DNA from 4 places in the Pantoea sp. y20 genome. Region 3 is predicted to be linked to each of the others. Evidence: predicted binding sites of a transcription regulator. Region 3 holds the regulator's gene; each other region holds the start of a gene.
What was found. Region 3 encodes sigma-54, which starts transcription at its own class of promoters, with help from an activator protein. Its sites were predicted from a motif close to GTTGGCACANNTTTCGCTNT; they were not measured.
Positions count from the first base shown of each region.

Region 1: a site for sigma-54 is predicted at 2,125-2,144, ahead of glnA (glutamate--ammonia ligase). Genes of this name have one in related genera too.
Region 2: a site for sigma-54 is predicted at 1,622-1,641, ahead of glnK (P-II family nitrogen regulator). Genes of this name have one in related genera too.
Region 4: a site for sigma-54 is predicted at 1,503-1,522, ahead of ACYAC5_RS04190 (gamma-glutamyltransferase family protein). Genes of this name have one in related genera too.

Region 1 covers NZ_CM142816.1:4,156,785-4,160,488, forward strand. The annotation lists gene typA (ribosome-dependent GTPase TypA) at 32-1,852, opposite strand; gene glnA (glutamate--ammonia ligase) at 2,292-3,701, shown strand.
Region 2 covers NZ_CM142816.1:1,108,460-1,112,163, reverse strand. The annotation lists gene amtB (ammonium transporter AmtB) at 1-1,196, opposite strand, end outside; gene glnK (P-II family nitrogen regulator) at 1,230-1,568, opposite strand; gene ACYAC5_RS05030 (SmdB family multidrug efflux ABC transporter permease/ATP-binding protein) at 1,828-3,603, opposite strand; gene ACYAC5_RS05025 (SmdA family multidrug ABC transporter permease/ATP-binding protein) at 3,596-3,704, opposite strand, start outside.
Region 3 covers NZ_CM142816.1:549,104-552,807, reverse strand. The annotation lists gene lptC (LPS export ABC transporter periplasmic protein LptC) at 1-75, shown strand, start outside; gene lptA (lipopolysaccharide ABC transporter substrate-binding protein LptA) at 50-604, shown strand; gene lptB (LPS export ABC transporter ATP-binding protein) at 610-1,335, shown strand; gene rpoN (RNA polymerase factor sigma-54) at 1,384-2,823, shown strand; gene hpf (ribosome hibernation promoting factor) at 2,845-3,132, shown strand; gene ptsN (PTS IIA-like nitrogen regulatory protein PtsN) at 3,293-3,704, shown strand, end outside.
Region 4 covers NZ_CM142816.1:930,912-934,615, reverse strand. The annotation lists gene ACYAC5_RS04200 (transporter substrate-binding domain-containing protein) at 1-402, opposite strand, end outside; gene hpxU (MurR/RpiR family transcriptional regulator HpxU) at 595-1,434, opposite strand; gene ACYAC5_RS04190 (gamma-glutamyltransferase family protein) at 1,556-3,142, shown strand; gene hpxX (oxalurate catabolism protein HpxX) at 3,155-3,340, shown strand; gene ACYAC5_RS04180 (AtzE family amidohydrolase) at 3,337-3,704, shown strand, end outside.

The DNA.
Region 1 (3,704 bases), 620 kb from region 3:
GGGTGCGGGGCTCAATATCAGACTGTTTCGCTTACTCTTTGCTGCCGCGAGAAGAACGTTTACGATCGTTCTCGGTCAGATGACGTTTACGAATACGGACTGACAGCGGAGTCACTTCTACCAGTTCGTCATCATCGATGAACTCGATAGCCTGTTCCAGGGTCATTTTCTGCGGTGGAACCAGAGTGGTGGCTTCGTCAGTACCTGACGCACGCATGTTGGTCAGTTTCTTACCGGTCAGGCAGTTTACTGTCAGGTCGTTAGAACGGCTGTGAATACCAATGATCTGGCCTTCATACACTTCCGCACCGTGACCGAGGAACAGCTTGCCGCGATCCTGCAGACCGAACAGGGCGAACGCTACCGCTTTACCCTGACCGTTAGAGATCAGCACGCCGTTCTGACGCTGGCCCACTTCGCCCGGACGAACATCGTCATAGTGGCTGAAGGTGGAGTACAGCAGACCGGTACCTGAAGTCATGGTCATGAATTCGTTACGGAAGCCGATCAGACCACGGCTTGGGATCATGTAGTCGAGACGTACACGGCCTTTACCATCTGGATCCATGTTTTTCAGGTCGCCTTTACGCTCACCCATCGCTTGCATCACAGAACCCTGATGGGTTTCTTCGATGTCGAGGGTCACGTTTTCGAATGGCTCCTGCTTACGGCCTTCGTGCTCGCGGAAGATAACTTTCGGACGGGATACCGCCAGCTCGAAACCTTCACGACGCATGTTTTCGATCAGAACCGACAAGTGCAGCTCACCACGACCGGAAACGCGGAACGCATCCGAATCTTCGGTTTCTTCAACGCGCAGTGCCACGTTGTGTACCAGCTCTTTGTTCAAACGCTCCAGGATCTGGCGCGAGGTCACGAACTTACCTTCTTTACCGCAGAACGGTGAGGTGTTCACGTTGAAGAACATGGTAACGGTTGGCTCATCAACGCTCAGGGCTGGCAGCGCTTCCACATTCTGCGTGTCGCAGATGGTGTCAGAAATGTTCAGCTCGCCCAGACCGGTGATCGCGATGATGTCGCCCGCTTCCGCCAGAGTGCTTTCAATGCGCTCCAGACCAAGGTGGCCCAGCACTTTACCGACTTTACCGTTACGGGTTTTGCCTTCGCTATCAATGATAGTGACCTGCTGGTTCGGCTTCACAGTACCGCGCTTGATGCGGCCGATGCCGATCACGCCCAGATAGTTGTTGTAGTCCAGCTGCGAGATCTGCATCTGCAGTGGCGCTTCAACTTCAACCTGAGGTGGAGAAACGTGGTCAACGATCGCCTGATACAGCGGGGTCATGTCGTCAGCCATGTCGGTATGTTCCAGACCCGCGATACCGTTCAGCGCCGAAGCGAAGATAATCGGGAAGTCCAGCTGCTCGTCAGTCGCATCCAGGTTAACGAACAGGTCAAATACCTGATCAACAACCCAATCAGGACGCGCGCCCGGACGGTCAACTTTGTTGATAACCACAATCGGCTTCAAACCATGAGCAAATGCTTTCTTGGTTACGAAGCGGGTTTGCGGCATAGGGCCATCCATCGCATCTACAACCAGCAGCACCGAATCCACCATGGACATGACGCGCTCCACTTCACCACCGAAGTCGGCGTGTCCTGGGGTATCAACGATGTTGATACGGTAGTCATTCCATTTGATGGCGGTGTTTTTTGCGAGGATGGTAATCCCACGCTCTTTCTCCAAATCGTTGGAGTCCATTACGCGCTCAGTCGCTTCGGTACGAGCATCAAAAGTACCGGACTGTTGGAGCAGCTTGTCAACCAGGGTGGTCTTACCATGGTCAACGTGCGCGATGATGGCGATGTTACGCAAATTTTCGATCACAGCTTTGCCTCAGGCATTATAGAAATAACGCGGTATTGTACACGGATTAAGCGGAAGACTGAACATGATCACAGATTTCGCCGAAAGTTTCTTATAGCGCTGGTTTTTAGCACCGTTTTCGGTGCATTAATCTGCACTGCGATAGTAATTTGCACCAAATTGGTGCTTAACTTCACCTGTGGCGCACCATAACGATGCATGCAATCCATCCTGGTGCAGCCTTCGACTCACGAAAGGGCGCATTGTAGCGCCATTTTCGCCATTGTCATAAAGTTGGCACAGAATTCGCTTTATATATTTTAAGCGAAAACGACAGTTATAAAACGGTTGAAAGAGCTTGCCGAGATCTTTGGTTAGGAGTGGTCAGCAGTCGTGACACATTCCCGGCAACGAAGTTCTCTCACCATGACGATAATGACCATTTCCAGGAGAGTTGAGTATGTCCGCTGAACACGTTCTCTCGATGATGAACGAGCATGAAGTTAAGTTTGTTGACCTGCGTTTTACCGATACCAAAGGTAAAGAACAGCACGTTACTATCCCTGCTCACCAGGTTAACGCTGACTTCTTCGAAGAAGGCAAAATGTTCGATGGCTCCTCCATCGGTGGCTGGAAAGGCATTAACGAATCAGACATGGTGCTGATGCCGGATGCAACCACTGCAGTCATGGATCCGTTCTTCGAAGACTCGACCCTGATCATCCGTTGCGACATCCTTGAGCCAGGCACACTGCAGGGCTACGACCGTGACCCACGCTCCATTGCTAAGCGTGCAGAAGAGTTCCTGCGTTCTTCAGGCATCGCGGATACCGTGCTGTTTGGACCAGAGCCAGAGTTCTTCCTGTTCGATGACATCCGTTTCGGTTCTACTACTTCAGGTTCACACGTGGCTATCGACGATATCGAAGCAGCCTGGAACACCGGTAAAGAGTACGAAGGCGGTAACAAAGGTCACCGTCCAGGTCTGAAAGGCGGTTACTTCCCAGTGCCACCGGTTGACTCAGCACAGGACATCCGTTCTGCTATGTGTCTGACCATGGAGCAGATGGGTCTGGTGGTTGAAGCACATCACCACGAAGTAGCCACAGCTGGTCAGAACGAAGTGGCAACCCGCTTCAACACCATGACCAAAAAAGCTGACGAAATTCAGATCTACAAATACGTGGTGCACAACGTTGCTCACGCGTACGGCAAAACGGCAACCTTTATGCCTAAGCCAATGTTCGGCGATAACGGTTCTGGTATGCACTGCCACATGTCTCTGTCAAAAGGCGGCGTGAACCTGTTCTCTGGCGACAAGTACGGCGGCCTGTCTGAAACTGCTCTGTTCTATATTGGCGGTATCATCAAGCACGCTAAAGCGATCAACGCCCTGGCGAACCCAACCACCAACTCCTACAAGCGTCTGGTCCCAGGCTACGAAGCGCCAGTTATGCTGGCTTACTCTGCCCGTAACCGTTCTGCTTCTATCCGTATCCCAGTGGTTGCCAGCCCGAAAGCACGTCGTATCGAAGCACGCTTCCCGGATCCAGCGGCTAACCCATACCTGGCATTCACCGCGCTGCTGATGGCCGGTCTTGATGGTGTTATCAACAAGATCCACCCTGGCGATGCGATGGACAAAAACCTGTATGACCTGCCACCGGAAGAAGAAGCTGAGATTCCAAAAGTTGCAGGTTCTCTGGAAGAAGCGCTGAACGCACTGAACGAAGACCGCGAGTTCCTGACCCGTGGCGGCGTGTTCACTGATGACGCTATCGATGCGTACATCGAACTGCGTAAGCCAGAAGTTGACCGCGTGCGTATGACTCCGCACCCAGTTGAGTTCGAACTGTACTACAGCGTTTAATTT
Region 2 (3,704 bases), 560 kb from region 3:
AGTTTGAAGCCGATGAAGGCCACAACCGCAGTCCAGACGATGGTCACACCTACGCTGAACAGCTGAATCCAAACCTGATGGCCCATGGTCACGCCTTCTGCGTAGCCTACGCCACCCAGTGAAGAGGATGCGAACACGCCGGTCAGGATACAACCGAGGATGCCACACACGCCGTGCACACCGAACACATCACATGGGTCATCAACGCGCAGCCATTTCTTCAGGGTTGTTACGCCCCACAGACCGGCTAAACCACCCGCCAGACCGATAATCAGCGCGCCGCCGACACCGACATAACCACAAGCTGGGGTAATCGCCACCAGACCAGCGATGAAGCCAGAGCAAGCACCGAGCAGAGAAGGTTTACCGCGTACCGCCCACTCGCCAAACACCCACGACAGCACCGCACCCGCTGTAGCCACCACGGTATTCAGGAACGCCAGCGCAGCGATTTCGTTAGCTGAGGAAGCAGAACCCGCGTTGAAGCCGAACCAGCCCACATACAGAATCGCGGTACCGAGGAACACCATCGGCAGGTTGTGTGGTTTGAAGGCTTCTTTGCCGAAACCAGCACGTTTGCCCACCAGGTAAGCACCCACCAGGCCAGCAACCGCGGCGTTGATGTGAACCACGGTACCGCCCGCGAAGTCGAGCGCGCCGTCTTGCGCCAGCAAGCCACCCGCCCACACCATGTGTGCGATTGGCAGATACGCCAGCGTCAGCCATACCACCACAAAGATCAGAACCGCAGAGAAGCGAATACGTTCAGCCAGCGCACCGACAATCAGGCCGACGGTGATACAGGCGAAGGAAGCCTGGAACGCAACGTGAATGTACTGATAGAAGCTGCCCATCAGCGCTTTCAGCTCAATATTTTTCAGCATCGCCCACTGGAAGCTACCGAAGAAGGAGTTGCCTTCACTGAACGCCAGTGAGTAGCCGTAAATCACCCACAGCACGCAAACCAGTGAGAAGGTCACCGCAACCTGCGTCAGCATCGACAGCACGTTCTTGCCGCGAATCAAACCGCCGTAGAACAGCGCAATGCCGGGAATCGACATAAACAGTACCAAGGCGGTACAGATCATCATAAAGGCGTTATCGGCTTTATCCGCTACTGCAGGGGCTGCCGCCATCGCCAGAGAAGGTAACAGCGCAAGGCTGGTGAGGCCCAACTTCGTTATCAGTTTATTCATTTCTTTCCATCCCATCACAATTCAGAGCCCCAGTTACAGTGCTGCTTCGTCGGTCTCGCCGGTACGAATACGAATGACGCGCTGCAGTTCTGCGACGAAAATCTTGCCGTCGCCAATTTTGCCGGTATACGCGGCTTTGCTGATGACATCGACCACTTCATCAAGTTGGTCGTCCGCAATAGCGATATCAATTTTTACTTTTGGCAGGAAGTTAACGCTGTACTCGGCACCGCGATAAAGCTCTGCGTGACCTTTCTGGCGACCAAAACCTTTAACCTCGGTAACGGTCAGTCCCTGAATGCCAATAGAGGATAAGGCTTCACGCACGTCCTCCAGCTTAAATGGTTTGATTACCACGGTAACCAGCTTCATACGTTCCCCTCCGGATAAGAAATTGAGTGAGTCTTCGCGGACACGTAGGGATATAAGCAAAGGCTGTGCCATAAATAAAAAAAGGGGAATGTCAGTAGCATAGGCGCGCTGTATCACGCTTCGTTATGTGAAGCACAGCGCAGTTTGCTTAGGGGGTAGAGGAAAGGTGTTGCAATATTGCACTTCTTTGGTGCTTCAAGCCTCAAAGAAGTGCATCAATACAGAACATTCCGATAAAACTGTGCAAAAAAGGTGCAATTCACCCTTCGGCTTGTACGGGGATGCCCGCCGCGAGTTCATCGCCGGCCTGCTGCAGCTGATACATCTGCCAGTAACGGCCCTGCTCGGTCAGCAGCTCAGCATGCGTACCGCGTTCCACCACCTGACCGCGATGCAGCACTAAGATCTGATCGGCTTCGGTAATGGTGGAAAGGCGATGCGCAATCACCACCAGCGTGCTGTGCTGGCGTAGTGCACGTAACGCCTGCTGAATCGCCTGTTCCGTGCCGGAATCGATATTGGCCGTGGCTTCGTCGAGGATCAGGATTTGCGGTAATGACACCAGCACGCGCGCCAGCGCCAGCAACTGTTTCTGCCCAACCGACAGATTATTGCCCTGCTCGCCTAAACGCGTATGGATGCCGTCCGCCATGCTGCGCGCCAGCGGTGCCAGCTGCACCGTCTCCAGCGCCTGCCACACCTGATCTTCCGGGATATCGCGCCCCAAACGCACGTTGGCCAGCAGCGAATCCGCCAGCACCACCGGATCCTGTTGCACCATCGCAACGCTTTGACGTAAAGCGGCGTGCGACAGCTGCGGCAGCGGGCGACCATCCAGTTCGATACTGCCGCGTGTCACCGGGTAATAGCCCATCAGCAGATTCGCCAGCGTACTTTTCCCGCTGCCGGTGTGCCCCACCAGCGCAACAAAATGACGCGCCGGCACTTCGAGATTGATGTGGCTGAGCACATCGCGATTATCGCGATAGGCAAAGCTCACATCCCGCAGCGAGATGCTGCCGGAGGCCAGCGGCAGACTATCGCTGCCGTAACCTTGCTGTTCTGCATCCATCAGTTCAAAGATACGCTCGCCGGACACCACCGCCTGTTGCAGCATCGACTGCTGCGTGGTGAGTTCAATCAGCGGTTCATTGAGGCGGCCAAGATAGGTAATAAAGGCATACAGCACACCGACTTCAAACACGCCCGGCGTGGCGAAGCTGAACAGCATCAGCAAACCGCACAGAATCATCGCCGAAAACAGACTCAGCAACGGGCGCAATAAAAAGCCATCCAGCCGCAGCGTTTCCATACGCGCCAGATAGTGTGAACGGCTGGCTTCGCCCATGCGTTCACCAAAGCGCGCCTGCTGGCGGAACTGCTGGATCACGCTCATGCCGTTGATCACTTCATTGAAGCCGTTGTTGATGTCCGCCAGATAGCTGCGCACGCGACGCGCAATCGGCGTGCTAAAGCGCTGATAAATCAGCATCACCGTTAGCACCAGCGGGAAAATCACGATCGCTACCAACGCCATGCGCCAGTCGAGGGAGAACATCGCCACCAGCATCGCGCCAATCAACGCGGCGGCGCGCAACACTGTGGCCACCACGGTAACGTAGAGATCTTTGATCACTTCGGTGTCATTGGTGACGCGCGAGATGATTTGGCCGACCGGCTGCGTATCGAAGGCGCTGAGCGGCTGGCGCAACGCCGCGTTCATCACGTCCACGCGCAATTGCTGCACCACGCCAATCGCCGCGCGGTTAAACAGCAACGCCTGAAAATAGTGCAAACCGGCGGCCAGCAATTGCAGCAGGACAAAGCCAACCAGCAGGCCCGCGACGATGCCCCACGGCATCTGATGTTTCGCCACCAGATTATCGATGAAGTAGCTTACCAGCACCGGTCCGGTCACTTCGGCTGCCGCCGCAATCCACAGCATGCCGACCGCCAGCCACAGCGATTTACGCCACGGTTTGCCATACGCCAGCAGTCGTTTCAGCGTCGGCCATAAACGTTGTGATTTAGCCACGGCTTGCTCCTTCTGCCACTTCATCGTCATCCAGTGCGGCTTCCAGCTGCTGATAACGGTACATATCGCGATACCAGCCTTCTTTGGCCGCCAGGGTGTCA
Region 3 (3,704 bases):
AATTTACGGACGAAACATGCTGAGCTGCTTGAAAAGGTCAAAACTTCCTATGAAATTCAAAATGAACAAAAATAGCCTTAAGTTATTGCTGGTGAGTACGCTGCTGGCAACGAGCCTGCCTGCGCTGGCATTAACCGGCGACTCAGACAAACCGGTAAATATCGACTCCGTTAACCAGGCGCTGGATTTGCAGGGCAACGTTGCGACCTTTACCGGCAACGTCATTGTGACGCAGGGTTCCATCAAGATTACCGCCGATAAAGTGGTGGTCACTCGTCCGGGCGGCGATAGCAAAAAAACCATCGTTGATGCTTACGGCGCGCCAGCCACCTTCTATCAGATGCAGGATAACGGCAAGCCGGTGCAAGGCCACGCCAGTAAACTGCACTATGAATTGGCGAACGATTTTGTTGAGCTGACCGGCAATGCCTTCATTCAGCAGCAGGACAGCAACATCAAAGGCGACCGCATTACTTACCTGGTGAAAGAGCAGAAAATGCAGGCGTTCAGCCAGGGCGACAGCAAGCGCGTGACCACCGTTCTGGTACCGTCGCAGCTGCAGGACAAAAACGGTTCGTCCGCGAGCCCTAAAAAGAGTAACTGATTGCTATGGCAACACTAATCGCTGAGAACCTGGCGAAAGCCTACAAAGGCCGCCGCGTGGTGGAAGATGTTAGCCTGCAGGTAAAATCCGGCGAGATTGTCGGCCTGCTGGGCCCAAACGGTGCCGGTAAAACCACCACCTTCTACATGGTGGTGGGTATTGTGCCGCGCGATGCCGGCCGCATCGTGATTGATGATGAAGACATCAGCATTCTGCCGCTGCATGCGCGCGCCCGTCGCGGCATCGGCTATCTGCCGCAGGAAGCCTCGATCTTCCGTCGCCTGAGCGTGTACGACAACCTGATGGCTGTGCTGCAGATCCGTGATGATTTAACCGAAGAACAGCGTCAGGATCGGGCCAACGAGCTGATGGAAGAGTTCCATATTGGCCATCTGCGCGACAGCATGGGCCAGGCGCTGTCGGGTGGTGAACGCCGTCGTGTGGAAATTGCCCGCGCGCTGGCGGCTAATCCGAAATTCATCCTGCTGGACGAACCTTTTGCTGGTGTTGACCCGATCTCGGTTATCGACATCAAGAAAATCATCGAGCATCTGCGTGACAGCGGCCTTGGCGTGCTGATTACCGACCACAACGTGCGTGAAACCCTCGCGGTGTGTGAACGCGCCTATATCGTCAGCCAGGGACATTTAATTGCCCATGGCACGCCTGATGAAATTCTTGTAGATGAGCAGGTTAAGCGTGTTTATTTGGGCGAAGAGTTCAGACTCTGATAAGGTGTTGTAACACCCTACGTTTGCTTAGGAAATTCTTACCGAATTATGAAGCAAGGTTTGCAACTCAGGCTCAGCCAACAGCTGGCGATGACTCCACAGTTGCAGCAAGCCATTCGCTTGCTGCAACTCTCTACGCTTGAACTCCAGCAAGAACTGCAACTGGCGCTGGAAAGCAATCCGCTGCTTGAACAAACCGAACTGCACGAAGAAGTTGACGCACGTGAATTTCAGGATCAGGAAAGTGATTCGTTAGACACGCGCGAAGCGCTTGAGCAGAAAGATATGCCTGAAGAGCTTCCGCTCGACGCTACCTGGGACGAAATCTACACCGCAGGCACACCGTCAGGCACCGGCACCGATTACCAGGATGACGAATTGCCGATCTACCAAGGCGAAACCACCCAATCGCTGCAGGATTACCTGATGTGGCAGGTTGAGTTAACGCCGTTCACTGATACCGATCGCGCGATTGCCACGTCAATTGTTGATGCCATTGATGACACCGGCTACCTCACCGTCAGCTTACAAGACATTTATGACAGCATTGGTGATGAAGAGCTGGCGCTGGAAGAAGTCGAAGCCGTGCTCAAGCGCGTGCAGCGTTTTGATCCAATCGGCGTCGGTGCACGTGATTTGCGTGATTGCCTGTTAGTCCAGCTGTCGCAATATGCTGCCGACACGCCCATGCTGGCGGAAGCACGCCTGATTGTTAGCGAACATCTCGATCTGCTGGCCAACCATGATTTCCGCAGCCTAATGCGCGTAACCCGTCTGAAGGAAGAAGTGCTGAAAGAGGCGATGCTGCTGATTCAGTCACTCGATCCGCGCCCAGGCCAGTCAATTAACACCAGCGAACCGGAATATGTCATTCCCGATGTTCTGGTGCGCAAAATCAGTAAGCGCTGGACGGTTGAACTCAATTCGGACAGCATGCCGCGCCTGAAAATCAATCAGCAGTATGCGGCGATGGGCGGAGCTGGCCGTAATGAAAGCGATAACCAGTTTATTCGCAGCAACTTACAGGAAGCCAAGTGGCTGATTAAGAGCCTGGAGAGCCGCAACGACACGCTGCTGAAAGTGACACGCTGTATCGTTGAACAGCAGCAGGCGTTTTTTGAGCAGGGTGAGGAGTACATGCGTCCGATGGTGTTGGCGGATATCGCTCAAGCTGTTGATATGCATGAATCCACCATTTCCCGCGTGACCACGCAAAAGTATTTACACAGCCCGCGTGGCATCTTTGAACTGAAGTATTTTTTCTCCAGTCACGTCAACACCGAAGGCGGCGGCGAAGCCTCTTCCACGGCGATTCGTGCATTAGTGAAAAAATTAATCTCGGCGGAAAACCCCGCAAAACCCTTGAGCGACAGCAAACTGACCTCCATGTTGTCTGAACAGGGCATCATGGTTGCGCGACGTACGGTTGCTAAATATCGCGAGTCTTTATCTATACCGCCATCAAACCAGCGCAAGCAATTGGTTTGACCGAACGAAGAAGGAAGACCTATGCAGCTAAACCTTACCGGACTTAATGTTGAAATTACCGAACCTCTGCGTGAATTTGTAAATACCAAATTTGCCAAACTGGAACACTATTTTGATCGTATCAATCAGGTTTATATTGTTCTGAAGGTAGAGAAGGTGACGCAGGTTGCGGATGCAACACTGCACGTTAACGGCGGAGAGCTGCACGCCACATCGGAAGCGGAAGACATGTACGCGGCCATCGACGGGTTAATCGATAAACTTTCCCGTCAGCTGACCAAACACAAAGACAAACTGAAAAAACACTAACCTTCACGCTTGCAGAGTGCTGACTGATTCGGCACTTAGAGCATAAATGGGGCGGAACTTACCGCCCCGTTTTGTCATCTGCGCAAGCGCCAGCGGGTGAACGGTAATGAAATCAATTGCCTGAAACTCGCGGCTATGTGAACTCGCAAGTGAAACGATGATGAACAACGATCTAACACTGGAATTGAGCTCGGTCCTTTCACTGGACTGTACCCGTAGCGGCGTACACTGCCAGAGTAAAAAACGCGCGCTGGAGATTATCAGCGAGCTGGCAGCGAAGCAGCTCAATCTGCCGCACCAGACGCTTTTCGAAGCCATCCTGACCCGCGAACGCATGGGCAGTACCGGTATTGGTAACGGCATCGCCATTCCACATGGCAAGCTGGAAGAGGACACCTTACGCGCTGTCGGCGTGTTTATTAGCCTCGATCAGCCTATCGCTTTTGATGCGGTAGATAATCAGCCGGTTGACCTGCTGTTTGCCCTGCTGGTACCTGCGGACCAGTGTAAAACCCACTTACACACGCTTTCGCTGGTTGCAAAACGCCTCGCAGATAAAACCGTCTGTCGTC
Region 4 (3,704 bases), 380 kb from region 3:
CGCATCTTTCAGCGTTTCGCCTTTCGGACCAAATACGCCGAGGAAAAACGGCGCGTAAGCGCGGGTGAAATCGATCACTTTTTCACGCTCGGCGTTTTTACCCATGCTGGAGATCACCAGATCGACTTTATCGGTCTGCAGATACGGCACGCGGTTGGCACTGGAAACGGGCACCAGCTGCAACTTCAGTTTCATCTGTTTGGCGAGATACTTCGCCATGTCGATATCGTAGCCCTGCGGCTGCAGGTCAGTACCCACGGAACCGAACGGCGGGAAGTCTTGCGGAACCGCCACGCGGATCACGCCGCGCTTTTGGATATCCTGCAGCTGATCGGCCATCGCACTCCCGACCTGCGCCATCAGCAATGCCGCGCCCGCTACCGCTAATAATACTTTTTTCATTATGCACCCCGGTGAGTTTACGTGAAACAAAAGATTCTTGATGAATCATTCTGCAACTAATGTGCCAACCGCAGTGCCGGGAGAAGAAAGGGGAAAAAACGGGGTTTTACCGCGTTGAAGGCAGCAAAAACGGGCATCGCGCCCGTTGGAATTAACGATCAAAAACAGTGCAATGCACCACAATGGCGCCCGTTAACGGTGTTCCAGCTCGTCAAGATGCTGATAAAGATCGGCAATTTGATGGATACGCTGACGGCCCTGCGACAACATTTCGTGCAGTAACGCATTTGCCAACAGGTTAATCAGGCTCATGGCGGAGGCGTAGCTATCAAAAGCGGAAACGCTGTCGAGCGGCGCACAAAGCTGCCAGCGCGCCAGCGTAATAATCCCCTGCGCCTGCGGCTCACACAGCGCCAGCACCGGAATGTTGCTCTGCTGCAGCTGCTGCATCAGCGGGCGAATGATGCGTGGACGGCGGCGAAACGCCATCACCACCACGATATCGTCGGGCGTGATATCCACCAGCTCTTCGCCCAACGTCTGGCCCGGCTGCGGCAGCACATGCACCTGCGGACGCGCCTGCATCAGCTGCTGACGCAGGTGCAGCGCCACCGGATAGGCGTTACGCATGCCGATGATAAATACCCGTTTTGCCGCGCCCAGCGCGCTAATCACCTCGCCAAACTGCTGCGGATCGATGCTGTTGACCCACTGCGTCAGGTTGGCCATCTCCTGCTTATAGTGGCGTGACAGCAAGGTGTTGCCCTGCACCGCATCGCGGTTGTCGGTGAGCGGCATGCCGCTCTGGCGCAGGATGCGCAGCTCGTCGCGCATGTCCTTATATTTCTCGTAACCGAGACGCTTGAATAAACGGCTGACCGTGGCCTTCGACACACCGCTCAGCCGCGCCAGCTCGGCGCTGTTGTAGCTGATCAGGTCATCAAAATGGTCAAACACGAAGTCGGCAATGCGCTGCTCCTGCGGCGACAGTTGCGGATATTGACTACGAAGGCGTTCATCAAGTTGTTTCATCATCGGTCCTGTAACTTTCGTTTCATCACAAGCTAGCATAAATCGATCCAGATTGATGTCCGTTCAAAACTGGAACAGCTCTTGCTTCCCATTAACCACGTACCCAGAAAAAGAGTTCTTTATGATACAGAGCAACATGGCGCCGTTAGGCATGGCCGTTACGCCGCACCATCTCGCCAGCGAAAGCGCCTTAGCCGTACTGCGCGAAGGCGGCAATGCGCTGGAAGCGATGGTGGCCGCCGCTGCCACCATCGCCGTGGTTTACCCGCACATGAACGGTTTGGGCGGCGACGGCTTCTGGCTGGTGGTGCCGCCAAACGGCGATCCCATCGCCATTGACGCCAGCGGCGCAGCCGGTTCGCTGGCACATCTTGATTTCTACCATGGCGAAACGCAGATTCCGCATCGCGGCCCCAAAGCCGCCTTAACCGTGGCGGGTACCGTCAGCGGCTGGCAGGAAGCGTTGACGCTGGCGCAGGAACTTGGCGCGACGCCGCTGCCGTTAACCCGTCTGCTGCGCGATGCAATTCGCTATGCCGCCGACGGCATTCCGGTCACCGCCTCGCAAGCCGCCGCCACCGCCGCCAAACAGCACGAGTTGCAGCATCAACCTGGTTTTGCCGCCACCTTTTTACCGGATGGCAGCGTGCCGCTTGCCGGCAGTCGCTTCACCCAGTCGGCGCTGGCGAATACGCTGAGCATGCTGTGCGATCACGGGCTGGAAAGTTTCTATCGCGGTGAACTGGCGCACCATCTGGCGCGCGAAATGACTGCGCTGGGGATGCCGATCACGCTGGAGGATTTGCAGACGCACCAAGCCCGGCGCTGCACGCCGCTGCATTTGGCACACAGTGAAGGCGATATCTGGAACATGACGCCGCCGACGCAGGGTTTGGTGTCGCTGGCGATCCTCGGCATTACCGATCGGCTGAATATGGCTGACGCAGATGAAGCGCAAACCGTGCACCGCATCGTCGAAGCCACTAAAAAAGCCTTTGCGCTGCGTGACAAGCACATCACCGATCCGCGCCACATCGACATTGATGTGCAGCGTCTGCTGGATGAGGAACACCTCAGCACGCTGGCGGCGCAGGTGGACGATCAACAAGCCGCTGCGTGGGGCACCGGGCGCGGGCCGGGCGATACCGTGTGGATGGGCGTGATGGACAGCAGCGGATTAGCCGTTTCGTTTATCCAGAGCGTTTATCACGAATTCGGCAGCGGCGTGGTGCTGCCCGGCACCGGCATCACCTGGCAAAACCGGGGTGCCGCCTTCAGCCTGCAACCCGAACATCTGCTGGCGCTGCAGCCGGGCAAACAGCCGTTCCACACCCTCAATCCCGCTGCCGCGCGTCTCAAAGATGGCCGCACCATGGTGTACGGTTCGATGGGCGGCGACGGCCAACCGCAAACCCAGGCGGCGATTTTCACCCGTCACGTGATTCAGGGACATCCGCTACAGCAGGCGGTGAGCGCGCCGCGCTGGCTGCTGGGTCGTACGTGGGGACAATCATCCGATTCGCTCAAGCTCGAAGCGCGCATCGCGCCGGAAACGGTGCAGCAGCTGCGTGCGCTCGGCCATGAGGTTGAACTGCTACCCGATTTCAGTGAAGTAGTCGGCCATGCGGGCGCGATCGTCAGACACAACAACGGCATGCTGGAAGGCGCGTTCGATCCGCGCAGCAACGGCAGCGCCGCCGGTTTCTAACGGAGATTATTGATGAGTTCACAACCGGACTGGGCCACCTATATCGCCCAAATGGAGCAGATTCTGGCGCTGGAGCTGGATGATGCGCGCCGCGCCGAGCTGCTGACGCAGTTCAACCGCATCGCCGCCATGGCCGAGCCGCTGATGGCGCTGCCGCTCGACGATCGCCTGGAAGTGGCGGGAGTGTTTCATCCATGAAACTGTCGTCATTATCGATTAATGCCCTGCAGCAGGCGCTGAGTCAGGGCGAGATCAGCGCCCGCGATATCGCGCAAAACACGCTGGCGGCGATTGAACAGCATAAGGCGATCAACGCCTGGACCGAAGTCACCGGCCAGCGCATGCTGCGCGAAGCCGATCAGATCGATCAGCTGCGCCAGCGCGGTGAAGCCTTGCCGCCGTTAGCCGGCATTCCTTACGCGGTGAAAAACCTGTTTGATGTCGCCGGACACAGCACCTTAGCCGGTGCCAGCCTGTTCAGCGCACGCGCGGCGGCGCGCGAGGATGCGTGGGCGGTGAGCAAACTGCGTCAGTCTGGCGCGCTGCTCTCCGGCATGCTGAA